Regions from separate parts of the Clostridium sp. RTP31139st1_H3_RTP31139_211217 genome, predicted to be linked through region 4. Evidence: riboswitches for the same ligand, from Rfam matches in the RefSeq annotation. Region 4 holds a riboswitch; each other region holds the start of a gene.
The links. A riboswitch is a leader RNA that binds a small molecule or an ion and turns the genes downstream of it on or off. The one in region 4 is predicted to bind S-adenosylmethionine.

Region 1 (3,389 bases), on a different contig from region 4:
TAGCTATTAAGTCTTTGTTAGCTGTAACAACATGCTTTCCTAAAACTAATGCTCTTTTTACATAATCATAAGCAGGATGTAACCCACCGATTACTTCTATTACAACATCGCTTTTAATAGAAAAGAACTCCTCTACATCAGTAGTTATAACCTCATTGTGACTGGAATTAAGATGTTTTTCTTTATTTCTAACCAATATACTAGTTATTTTTATATCATCTTCCCTGTTGTATTCTCTATTCTTATCTATTAATTCAATAAGCCCACTGCCTACTACTCCATACCCCATAATAGCTACTTTAGTCATTACTATTCCTCCAATCAAATACCTATATAGCTTTTAATGCTTCACTAATATCATTAATTAAATCTTTAGCATCTTCTATTCCTACAGAAAGTCTTAATAAATCTGGTGTAACTCCACTTGCTAATAGTTCTTCTTCATTTAATTGACTATGACTTGTAGTTGCTGGATGTAAAAGACAGCTTCTTGCATCTCCTAAAGTTACTGCTAAAGCAATTACATTTAATCCTCTACTAAATTCCTTGGCATTTTCAATTCCGCCTTTAACTCCAAATGTTAAAAGCCCACTAGCCCCACCTTTAAGATATTTCTTTGCCAAATCATAATATTTACTTCCTTCAAGTAATGGATAGTTAACCCACGAAACCTTTTCTTCAGTAGTTAACCACTGAGCTATTTCTAAAGCATTTTTTGAATGTCTTTCCATTCTTAAATGTAAAGTTTCTAATCCTAAGTTAGTTAAGTAAGCATTAAATGGACTCATACAAGCGCCTAAATCCCTTAATAAAGTTACTCTAAGCTTTACTATATATGCAGCTTGTCCAAAGCTTTCAACATACTTAAGTCCATGATAGCTTGGATCTGGTGTTGTAAAGTCATTAAACTTACCATTAGTCCAATCAAAATTTCCTCCATCTACTACTATTCCACCAATTGTTTGAGCATGTCCTTCTGAATACTTTGTTGTTGAATGTACAACTATGTTTGCACCATGTTCAAATGGATTGCAATGATATGGTGTTGCTACCGTATTATCTATTATAAGTGGCACTTGAATTTTTTTAGCAACTGAAGAGAACTTATCAAAGTCTAAAATATTTAATCCTGGATTTCCTATTGTTTCACCATATATAGCCTTTGTATTTTCTTTTGCTAGTGATAATATTTCTTCTTCAGATGCATCTGGTTCAACAAAACTAACTTCTATTCCTAAATTTTTTAAATGAACATTAAATAAATTAACTGTTCCTCCATACAAAGATGTTACTGAAATAATATGATCTCCTGCTTTACAAAGATTTAAAACTGCATAAAGTATTGCTGATTGTCCTGAAGCTGTTGCTACTGCTCCAACTCCTCCTTCTAATTTTGTGTATTTATCCTCTAGCGCCCCAACTGTTGGATTAGAAATTCTACTGTATAAGTGTCCTTCTGCTTTTAAAGCAAATAAAGCTTCTAGTGTATCTGGATCATCATATTTGTAGGTTGCACTTTGATAAATTGGTAATACTCTTGGTTCACCTGACTTTGGTGAATACCCCCCATGAATTCCTATTGTTCCTTTTCCTAAATTATTTGACATAAATAAAGCCCCCTTTTTTTATAATTAGGAGTTCGTAGTTTTTAGTTAATAATTAACTTCAACTCTAATCCTATATTCATTTAAATTTTGATACTTATTGCTCTTTTATTAATTATTAATGGAAAAATATTAGCCTTGTTCTTAATTGTTATAAATTCCAATTTAAAATTTTTATACAAAAAAAGCTATTTCTTATTATCCTTATAGATAATGAGAAATAGCATAAAACTCTATTTTACTAATATATACTCTCATTTCTCAGGTTAAACCTGCAGGATTTAGCACCAACGTACATCAGCAAAATTTATAACTATAAGTCACAGTTAATTTATATAACTTGTCACTTACAACTTATCACTTGTTACTGATAACAGGTTGCTAGGTTTCTCAGGGCCAGTCCCTCCACCGTTCTTAATAAAAGATTTTCTATTAACTTGTTATCTTTATTATACATATATGGAATATTTTTTCAATAGTTTTTTTATAAATTTTTTACATTTTTATAAACTCTTTATTTGATATTATACCATCTGCCTTTATATCATGTTCCTCACACTGTATTTTATCAATGATCTGCAAATCATATGCCAATGCAATTTTAGGACATTTAATATTTTTTCTAGAAATATATTTATCATAATATCCTCCACCATAGCCAATCCTATTTCCAAATTTATCAAAAGCTACTCCTGGCATAATTATTAAATCAAACTCTTCTCCAATTTTGTCTTCTTTCACAGTTTTAGGTTCAAGTATTCCCCACTTATCCACACCCATGTTATCTAAACTGTTAATTTTCATAGCTACCATTTCCCTTTTACCTTTATCGGTTTTTGGCACATAAATTTCTTTATTATCACTTAATGCATATTTTATAAACTCCTTAGTATCAACTTCCGAACCAAAGCTTATATAAGTAAATATTTTATTGGCATTCTTATAAGTATCACTATTAATCAACCTTTTAAAGATTATACTATCATATTCTTTTTTTAAAACTACTTCTATATCATCTCTTGTCTTCAATATTTCTTTTCTTATATAATTCTTATCCATAAGTCTCACTCTCCCCAAATTACTTTCTATCTATCTGTATCCTGCTTTTATACATCTCTATATTAAGTGATATTCTCATTTATCATTATACTATAACCCTACTACATATTTTATTAGTTAATTTTTATATTTTAATATAATCAAAAAAGGTTGTAGTTTAAACTACAACCTATAATAATCTATAATTATCTTCTATTTTGTTCTTTTTTAGCTCTTCTACAAGCTACACATCTTGTTGGCTCATTTGTAAATCCTTTTTCCTTGTAGAATTCTTGTTCTCCTACTGAAAATACGAATTCACTTCCACAATCTCTACATACTAATGTCTTATCTGTCATAAATATTCCTCCTGAAATTAAAGATTCTAAATTGATATAATAATCTCTAATTTTCGAGAAACTATTTACCTAAATGAAACTTTTTTTTGTTAGCAACTTTGCTACTCATTTATAATAACATAGTATTTATTAAATTACAACCTTTTTTAATTATTTTTTATAAATAATTAAAATTCATACAATATTTTCTATATTATTATCTAAACACCTCTAAGTAATATTATATCTCTTAATATTGAAGCTGCAGCATTCATGGTTCCTGAAGCGCCACCAATTATACTTATATCCCCTAAAGTATCTGTTTTATAATATATCCCCTTATTTTTATAATCTACGCAATATAATGGATGATTTTCATCAATTTCTATTGGTGTTACATAACCTTTGA
Region 2 (3,389 bases), on a different contig from region 4:
GTGAACATGTATTAAAAAAACAAGAAAGTAGCGTATGGTGGAGATGGAAAATATGGATTAATCCTTATGAAAAAGTAAAGTTTTCAGAAAGATTATCAGCAATTAAACTTTTTGATATCATTAGTATAATTATAGTTGCTTCTATATTTTCAAATAGATCTGTTGATGGAATAATATTTTTACTTCTTATAATTAGACCTATAGCTTTTATATTGGAATTAATAATTCCTGTACAAACATCTATTTGTGGTATATGTACAGATATAGTTGAAAAATCTGAAAGCAAAAGCTCTAGAATTTATTATGCAATTTATATAACTGATTACGAAAAGAAAAGAGAGTATATTCTTTATGTTAGAGATTATCCATATATTAGTAGTGGACAAAAAATAACGGTAGTGCATGGAGCCATATCTAAAAGAGCAATTTATGTAAAAGAGATGAATTTAGACATAAGATAAAAATTGCTTACTTAATGGGGAATTAAAATATAATTAAATAAAATAATGGAGTGAAGAGAGTATGAACATTTTTAGCTTATTAAATAATGATACATCAGAATTAAGTGAAGAGGAAAGAGAACTTGTAGAAAGTTTTAATGAAGCAATAAGAGAAAAACTGATAGAGGCATTAGCTGAATGTGAAATAAATGAATTAATAAATGAGTTAAATTATGATGAAAATGTTTTTAGAGAAAAACTAACAGATATTTTTATTAATGGAAAAAAGGGATATATTAAAATGCCTACTAAGACTTTGATAGATATATTTCTAGATAAAAAAGATGAAGGTGAATTTATAAATTTAATTGAAAGCTTAGGTGGTATATAAAATTGAATTGTTGGATTTTTATGTAAAATCATACTTCAAATTAAATGATACAAGTATGGATAAGTTAGAATTAGAAATTGGATGAATAATGAAGGATAACGTTAAAGGAAATTCAATAGAATTAATTAAAAAATAAATTAGTATTATAAGATAAAATAATAGTAAAATTTTATTAAAAGGCAATGGATAATAGGAGAATTCATTGCCTTTTTGGTATACTATAATAATATATGGTTGATAAGTGGTTAATATATTATTGTGTATACTTTAATTCTTAGCTTAAAGTTAAATATTTATTTTATAATTTTAGTTTTGTAATTAGTAGTTGTGTAATTAAGTTTAAATTGGAGGATTGGAATATGAAGATATTATTAATGAAGTTAGAATTAAGAGCTGAATGGGTTCATTCATTAAAAGAAAAAAGAATGGTAGTTTTAAGTTTGACTAAGAGGTTATCTAATAAATTTAATGTTTCTGTATCAGAAGTACAATATCAAGATATTCATCAACAAATAGGAATCGGTATTTGTGCAGTAGCAACTTCAAAGGATGTGTTGAGCGCATTACAAGAAAAAATACTTGATTTCGTGGAGGACAATACTGATGCTGAATTAATTAAAATAGAAGGTGATATTACAGAGTTCTAATTTATTCCATGAATCTATGAAAAAATTTCTAAAGGAATTATTGACAAAATAGACAAACTAATGTATATTAATATCAACAAAGCAAAACAATTAAATATTTGAATCTTATCCAGAGTGGTGGAGGGACTGGCCCTGTGAAACCCGGCAACCTGTTAATAGTTAAAACTTAACAGTTAATAGTTGAAATAAAAACAAAAATGTTTTTATTTTTTAGAAATTTAGTAAAATTTCATAAATAACTATTAATTATAAACTAAAAACTATTGACGTTGGTGCTAATTCCTGCAGTTTTATAACTGAGTGATGAGAGAGTAAATTAGTAGTGATTTTTATACGCGCTTGAGTTTATTCTCTAGCGCATTTTTTATTATCTAAAATTAGATGTTTAGTAATATGGAGGTGGACAACTATGATTAAAATGCAAAATGTGAAGAAAAGTTTTGGAAAAACAGAGGTATTAAAAGATATTTCTTTAAATATAAATCAAGGTGAAATTTATGGGCTTATAGGACATAGTGGAGCAGGAAAATCAACTCTTTTAAGATGTATAAATGCCTTAGAGGATTATAACGAAGGTTCAATTAAAGTTATGGACAAAGAGGTAAAACTTTTAAGTGAAAAGGGTAAAAGAGAATTAAGAAAAGAGTTAGGAATGATATTCCAAGGCTTTAATCTTTTAAGTAGAAAAAATGTGTTTCAAAATGTGGCATTACCATTAGAAGTATGGGGATATGATAAAGCATTTATAAATAAAAGAGTAAATGAACTTCTTGAGATAGTAGGACTTTCTGAAAAGGCTAAAAGCAAGCCGGCGGAATTAAGTGGTGGACAAAAGCAAAGGGTTGCAATAGCAAGAGCTTTAGCGTTAGAGCCAAAAATTCTTTTATGCGATGAAGCTACTTCAGCATTAGATCCAAAAACAACAAAGGATATACTTTCATTATTAGAAGATATAAATAAAAAATTAGGAATTACTATAGTAGTAGTTACACACCAAATGGAAGTTGTTAAGCAAATATGCCAAAAAGTTGCGTTACTTCAAGGAGGAGTACTTGTTGCAGAGGGAAAAGCTGAAGAAGTATTCCTAAGGCCAGAAGTATCATTGAAGAAATTTTTAGGAGAGTTAGATGATGATACTTTACCAAGAGAAGGAGTTAATATTAAATTGTTCTTCCCAAGTGATTCATCAGAAAATGCACTTATAACAAAAATGGCAAGAGAACTTAATATTGATTTTTCTATTGTAGGAGGAAAGCTAGAGAAATTTAGAGATAAAGTTTTAGGAACTTTAACTATAAACATAAATGAAAAGGATAGGGAAGAAGTAATGAAATATCTATCAGCTAAAGATATTATATTGGAGGTGTTATAAAATGGATAGTAAAATGATAAATATTATAATTGAAGCACTTGGACAAACTATTTATATGGTATTTTTCTCAACATTATTTGCAAGTGTTTTAGGCTTTATACTAGGGATAATAGTAACTGTTACATCTCCAACTGGATTAAGACCCAATATTTTTATATACAAGTCTTTAGATGTAATAATAAATGTACTTAGAAGTTTTCCATTTATAATCTTAATAGTTTTTATTATTCCATTAACAAGAGCTATTGTTGGTACACCAATTGGTGAAACGGCAGCAATAGTACCGTTAACAATAGCGGCAGCGCCATTTGTTGCAAGAATAATAGAATCAGCGCTTAAAGAAGTTGATCCAGGAGTAATTGAGGCAGCTAAATCATTTGGAGCTTCAAATCTTCAAATAATTTTTAAGGTAATGCTTAAAGAAGCAGTGCCAGCAATAATTTCAGGTTTAACATTAACTATAATTAATATAATAGGATATTCTGCAATGGCAGGTAGTGTTGGAGCAGGAGGATTAGGAAAGGTAGCAATAAGTTATG
Region 3 (3,389 bases), on a different contig from region 4:
TTACTATACTTAATATTTATGCAAAACAAACAAATCTACCCTCAAACTTGCACTAATTAGTGTATTATCTTCTACTCTCCATATATATTTAAAGAAAATCCTTTATTTAATACTTCTTTGGCATACTCTTTTGCTCCAAATAGTGATAAATCTCTATAGTTTCCACATTGGACTTCATTTGCTGCTGGTATTTCATTTGCATTTAAAATATCTTTTAGTGATTTTTCAACTGCAACTTTAATTTCACTAGCTTCTCTATCACCAAATATACTTAGATAAAATCCAGTTCTACATCCCATTGGAGATAAGTCTATTATTCCATCTAAATTACTTCTTAACTCATGTGCTAATAAATGCTCTAATCCATGCATAGCAGCAGTACCAAATGCTTCTTTATTAGGTTGTAAAAATCTAATATCAAATTTTGTTACAAAATCTCCTTGTGGTCCATTTAATGTACAACACTTTCTAATATAAGGTGCCTTTACCTTTCTATGATCTAATTCAAAACTTTCTACTTTATTCATTCTAATACCTCCTAAATTGCTTTTTGTTTATTAATAGAATTAATTATCGAACTTATACTTTCTGTTATTTTCCTAGCAACATATGGATTATTCATTGTATATAAATGAATTCCATCTACACCACTTGAAACTAAATCAACTATTTGCTCAACAGCATATGCAATTCCAGCATCTCTTAATGCCACTCTATCATATTCATATTTATTAACTATCTTTATAAATTTTTCTGGTAAATTAACACCACATAACGAAGTTAATCTTTCTATTTGAGCTTTGTTAGTTACAGGCATAATCCCTGCCTCAATAGACGATTTTATATTTAATTTATCCTTTTCTTCTAGAAAATTATAAAAATAATTATTATCAAAAAATAACTGAGATATAAAATGAGTCGCTCCACTTTCCTCCTTTAACTTTAAATGTATTAAATCTTCCTTTAAATTTTTCCCCTTAACATGACCTTCAGGATAACATGCTGCTGCTATGTTAAAATCTCCTCTTTTTTTTATATGAGAAATAAGTTCATATGCATATTTAAAATCTCCTTTTAAGACTCCACCTTCTGGTATATCTCCCCTTAAAGCTAAAATATTTTCTATCCCATGTGCCTTTAAATCATTTAATATATAGTCTATTTCCTCCTTAGTAGAATTTATACATGTTAAATGTGCTACTGCTTCAACTCCATATTTTTCTTTTACTAAGGAGGACAGTTCAGTTGTTCTATTATTTACTAAGCTTCCTCCTGCCCCATAAGTTACACTAATAAAATCTGGCTTTAAATCCTTTAATTCTTCTAAAGTTTTATAAATAGTATCTACTGAAGATGTCGTTTTTGGTGGAAAAATTTCAAAAGAAAACACCAAATCCTTTTTTGCAAATATTTCATCAATTTTCATTTAAATAGCCCCCTTAAAATTTATAAAAAGCCTTTGTCATAATTAATATACACATAAAAAACTTCTTTATTATTATTTTTTATAAAATAAAAAAACCTAAAGGATATTTCCTTTAGGTATTATAAACACGTTTCCCAATAAAATATCCTTATCTCTCAGCCATTGCTGTTGGATTTAGCACCACATTAATATAGTTAATAATTAATAGTTTTTAGTTAATAGTTTATTAACTAGTAACTGTTAATAGGTTGCTGGGTTTCAACGGGCCAGTCCCTCCACCACTCTTGATAAGTTTGATTAAATTATACAAAATTTTTTTCATTTTGTAAATAATTATTTTTTTGCTATTAAATCCCATTATATTAATAACATTAAAATAGAAATAATACTAAATACTAAACTTATTGCGCTTATAAAACTAACTACTTGTTTTGTATTCAATCCTTTAGCTTCTAATCTATAATGTAATTGACTTCTATCAGCCTGATATATGGGCTTTCCTTCTGAAAATCTTTTAAAAATTACAAATATATTATCAAAAATCGGCACAGCCAGTGCTAAAATAGGAATTAATAAACTTAATATTGTTGCCGCTTTAAATGCACCATCTAAAGCTATTATACTTAATATAAACCCTAAAAAATTAGCTCCTGAATCTCCCATAAATATCCTTGCTGGATACTTATTATAAAACAAGAATGCTAATACAACTCCTGCAATCATTAATGAAAATAATAATGATGGTGATTGTGATAATATTACTGCTGATGCTGCAAAAGTCATTGCTGATATAAAGGATAATCCTCCTGCTAGGCCATCCATACCATCAGACCAATTAATTACTGTAGTAACCCCAAAAATCCAAGTTATAGTTAATATAAATTGAATAATTGTTGGTAAAACAACATATGTATTAGTAAAAGGATTAGTAAAACCTTGAAAAACTACTCCTGACTTATACACAATTATTGCTGCTAATAATTGAACTATTAATCTTGGTATAATAGCAAATTCTTTACCAATACTTTTATAATAATCATCTACTACCCCTATTATCAATATTAATAGTGCTCCTATAAAAATACCATACTTTTCTTTAAAAGGATGATCATAAAATACTATAAAATAAGGTATAAAGAATCCTATGAACATAGAAATACCACCACAAAGCGGAATTGGTCCTCTATGCTTTTTTCTCTTAGTTGGTTTATCCGTAAAATTATATTTAAGTGCCACTTTCATTAGTATTGGTGTCAAAATAAATACTATTGAAAATGACAAAATTGTCGCTATTAAATACTTCATTAAATTTCTCCTTAAAATTCCACATAATATGCACTATTATGTATTCTATTAGCATTATACTATTATTTCTTTCTATTATCAAATACATAATATAATCTTAATAAAATGAAAAACTTTAACTTCATTTCTATATAATAGTTTGTATAAAAAGTAAGGAGCTGTCATTTTAAAACAGCTCCTTTTTGTGATAATGTTAAATAATTATGCTCTTGAGTTAATCATATCTTTAACCTTCATTAATCTAGTTAAAGCTCCTCTTTCATTTTCATCAAGTTTCATTCTTATGAACTTAATAGTTTCTTCTAATTGAGGTATAGTCATATATTCAAGCGCATTAACTCTTCTTCTTGTCTTTTCAATTTCATCAGCCATTAACTGAGTTGATTTCTCAACTTCAGCTAACTCAAGTAGCTTAGGAAGTATAGATTCAAGCTTTCCTATAGCATCATCTAATTCAGAAGATGTATTGGCAAAACCATATGGATAAATGCTTCCTTCACTATCTTGTAATTGTCTGTGGAATTTCATTTGTGGAACATTAACACTCATTATGTTTTTTGTTCCTACTTCAACAGATACACTATCTTTTGGATAAGCAACTGCTTCTTCTAAGAATTCCGAGCTCATTACAGCACTAGCCATAACGAAATCTTTAAAT
Region 4 (3,389 bases):
TTTGCTAAATATAATGATAAAAAAGCTAAGGGTACAATAGCTGTGCAGCCTCCATTTCTTGTTACATATCTTTTAACGAGATGTAAAAGTGTAGATGAAGTTGTTGATATGGTTGAAAATAAAATTACTTTAATGAATATACCTATACTTGGACAAGTACCACCAATTCATTGGATATTTTCAGATAAAACAGGTGAATCTGTTATTATTGAGCCAGATGAAAGCGGAGTAAGCATTTATCGCAATTCCATGGGAGTTATGACTAATAGTCCAAGTTATTCTTGGCATTGTTTAAATTTATTAAATTACTTTAATATTAGAAATTTAGATTATGACACTTTAGAGATTAATGGAGAAAAATTTAATAAGTGTTTCACTGGAGATGGTACAATGGGACTTCCAGGAGATTGTTCTTCTACATCAAGGTTTATTAGATTATCATTTTTGAAGAAGTATGCTGTTAAGGGGATAGATGAAGAGGAGGGTGTTAGTAATATTATTCATTTATTTAATAATGTTGCAGTGCCTCTTGGTTTAGTTGAATTATCAGAAAAAAATAATACAATTGTGTATGATGAATGTTTAGAACGTTATGAGTATACAATTTATACAGCTGTAATGTGTGCTGAATCATTGAGATTTTATTGGGTAACATATGAAAATCAAAGAGTTCAATGTATAGATTTAAATGATTTGTTAGATGTTGATGATTATGTTGAATATGATCTTAATAGGGAACCTGATTTTAAGTATATTACTAAGAAATAGATATAAATAATACATGATAAAGGATCTACGTCAAGGTAGAGCCTTTATTTTAATGAAGAGATTTATAAGTATGTTTCTAGAGTAACAGTTTTAAATACTAATGATCCTTTTGTAAAGGATATATCATTTTTAGAAAAAGTTCATAATGATATTAAACCTATATATAACATAAATGTAAATGGTGTAGAAATAAATTATGGAGTATTATTTGAGTGTATCAAATAATAATATAAAATGACCAGTATATATTTTTCTTGAGGGAAATGTATACTGGTTATTTTATTAAAGTATTTAATATATAAAAATAAATAATAATAAAACATCTAAAAGGGAAAAAATACAAAAAAAGTTATTGACATACATTTAAAAGAGGGTTATATTAAATAACAACAACATTAAAATTTAATAAATATTCTTATCAAGAGTGGTTGAGGGACTGGCCCTATGAAACCCAGCAACCTGTTAATAGTTAAAAGTTAGCAGTTAGAAGTTTATATAAAAACTACTAATTAAAAATTCAAAACTATCAACGTGGTGCTAATTCCTGCAGCTTTATTAGCTGAGCGATAAGAGAGTAAATTAATAGGTGATTTTGCATGCACTGGAGTTTATTCTCTGGTGCTTTTTATTTTGCAAAAAATTATACATGTATATAAATTAAATTCTTATTTTAGAGTAGAGGAGGGTGAAGATCTAAGGAAAAATTCCTATTTAAAAATCAGTAATAATTAATAGCGCTATTAAAATTTAAGGTATTTAAAATTGGGGAATTAAAAAAGAATATTAAATTTTAAATAAATCAATAGGGGGTTATTCAATGTCAACACAAAAAATATCTAGCAAAAAACATAATATTAAAAACTTATTAAAATTTGAGGACTATTGGGCTATTATATTGGGGTTTACAATATTACTATGTACATTATTAGTATTTTCAATAAATTATACTAAGAGTATAAAAGCAGATTTAAACACTTATAACAGTATTCTGGAGGTAGAAGGAGAAAAGGCTCCATTTAAAACTATAGAATGGTACGAAGCAAATGATGAAAAAAGTTCGCTGAAATTTACTAGTATACCTTTCATATCTCAAATAAGTGAACTTTTCTCTAAACCATATTCTTGGAATGATGATCCATTAAAATCTATTTATTTAAGTAAAGAAGAGGCTTCTAAACTATCAGCTGAAAATGAAGCCAAATATGAACAAGCTATAGCTAATACAAGTGATGCAAAAGAAATAGCACAAGAATCTCAAAATGCTGCTGCAGAAGCAAATTATGAAGATAAAGATTTAAATGCAAAAGCTGAAGAAGATATAAATACTTGGTATGAATTAAAAGGAATTGAGGCTTCAGCTAAATCTGATAGTATTGTTGAACCTTATAATTTAATACCTGAATTAATAATTTTAGGAATTGTTCTTTGTATATTATTTTCAATTGGAATTCATTTTATGGGGAAATCAGTTAAGGAGTTTGCTCTTGGTTTTCCAGTAGTTTTTATAGTTGCAGTACTAGCATATATACTTGCAGCTCAAGTGAATTTAAAGGCTTGGGGACTTGAGTATGTTGTATGGGCATTATTAATTGGCTTTTTAGTAAGTAATACTATAGGAACACCTAAGATTGTACTAAAGGCTTCAGAAACTGAATTTTTCATTAAAACAGGATTAGTTTTATTAGGTTCAACAGTTTTGATTAATAAGATGCTTTTAATTGGTATTCCAGGTATATTTGTTACTTGGTGTGTAACTCCAGTTGTATTAATAACAACTTATTGGTTTGGACAAAAAATACTTAAGATAGAATCAAAATCTTTAAATATAACTATTTCAGCTGATATGTCAGTAAGTGGTGTATCTGCTGCAATAGCTGCTGCAAGTGCAAGTAAAGCTAAAAAAGAAGAGTTAACATTAGCTGTTGGAATATCTATTTTGTTTACTTCATTGATGATGGTAATAATGCCTTTAATAATAAAAAAGTTAGGGTTAAATCCAGTATTAGCAGGAGCGTGGATAGGAGGAACTGTAGACTCAACAGGGGCAGTTGTTGCTGCGGGTGAATTGCTTGGACCAGTAGCTCGTGATGTTGCTTCAACTATAAAAATGATACAAAACATTTTGATAGGGGTTATGGCTTTTGGAGTTGCTACTTATTGGAGTTTAAAAGTTGAAAGAAATCCTAGTAGTGAAAAGAATATTTCGGCAAAAGTATTGTTTAAAGAGATTTGGGTTAATTTTCCGAAATTTGTATTAGGTTTTCTATTTGCATCTATTTTATTTTCAGTTATTTATTTTATTCTTGGTAGCGATGTTGCTAATGTGTTTATTGATAAAGGTATGGTTAAATCTATAATTAGTCCATTGCAAGGATGGTTATTTTGTTTAGCATTTGCCAGTATTGGGTTATCTACTAACTTTAGAGATTTGTTTAAGTATTTTAAAGGTGGAAAACCAATTATATTATATATTTGTGGACAAGCATTAAATATATTATTAACTTTCTTAGCTGCTTATTTAATGTTTAATGTTGTATTTACAGATATAACAGAAAAGCTTTTGAAATAGTTAAATAAATGGGGAGGTTTTTATTATGATCTCAAAAGGGAAAAGTAAATTT

Region 1: another riboswitch for S-adenosylmethionine. It lies ahead of ABUA17_RS06530 (O-acetylhomoserine aminocarboxypropyltransferase/cysteine synthase family protein); the one in region 4 lies ahead of ABUA17_RS02685 (YeiH family protein).
Region 2: another riboswitch for S-adenosylmethionine. It lies ahead of ABUA17_RS09000 (methionine ABC transporter ATP-binding protein); the one in region 4 lies ahead of ABUA17_RS02685 (YeiH family protein).
Region 3: another riboswitch for S-adenosylmethionine. It lies ahead of metF (methylenetetrahydrofolate reductase [NAD(P)H]); the one in region 4 lies ahead of ABUA17_RS02685 (YeiH family protein).

The regions. Positions count from the first base shown of each region.
Region 1 is NZ_JBCOAB010000010.1:68,438-71,826, forward strand. Features, by position in the region: gene ABUA17_RS06525 (homoserine dehydrogenase) at 1-307, opposite strand, end outside; gene ABUA17_RS06530 (O-acetylhomoserine aminocarboxypropyltransferase/cysteine synthase family protein) at 330-1,607, opposite strand; SAM riboswitch class I at 1,856-2,028, opposite strand; gene ABUA17_RS06535 (5-formyltetrahydrofolate cyclo-ligase) at 2,100-2,663, opposite strand; gene ABUA17_RS06540 (zinc-ribbon domain-containing protein) at 2,849-3,001, opposite strand; gene ABUA17_RS06545 (homoserine dehydrogenase) at 3,202-3,389, opposite strand, start outside.
Region 2 is NZ_JBCOAB010000017.1:13,919-17,307, reverse strand. Features, by position in the region: gene ABUA17_RS09015 (hypothetical protein) at 1-461, shown strand, start outside; gene ABUA17_RS09010 (hypothetical protein) at 523-831, shown strand; gene ABUA17_RS09005 (DUF503 domain-containing protein) at 1,191-1,478, shown strand; SAM riboswitch class I at 1,581-1,788, shown strand; gene ABUA17_RS09000 (methionine ABC transporter ATP-binding protein) at 1,888-2,850, shown strand; gene ABUA17_RS08995 (methionine ABC transporter permease) at 2,864-3,389, shown strand, end outside.
Region 3 is NZ_JBCOAB010000004.1:73,126-76,514, forward strand. Features, by position in the region: gene ABUA17_RS03260 (S-ribosylhomocysteine lyase) at 72-527, opposite strand; gene metF (methylenetetrahydrofolate reductase [NAD(P)H]) at 539-1,426, opposite strand; SAM riboswitch class I at 1,572-1,720, opposite strand; gene ABUA17_RS03270 (MraY family glycosyltransferase) at 1,784-2,731, opposite strand; gene ABUA17_RS03275 (V-type ATP synthase subunit D) at 2,933-3,389, opposite strand, start outside.
Region 4 is NZ_JBCOAB010000003.1:141,207-144,595, reverse strand. Features, by position in the region: gene ABUA17_RS02690 (linear amide C-N hydrolase) at 1-768, shown strand, start outside; SAM riboswitch class I at 1,181-1,341, shown strand; gene ABUA17_RS02685 (YeiH family protein) at 1,586-3,337, shown strand; gene ABUA17_RS02680 (hypothetical protein) at 3,363-3,389, shown strand, end outside.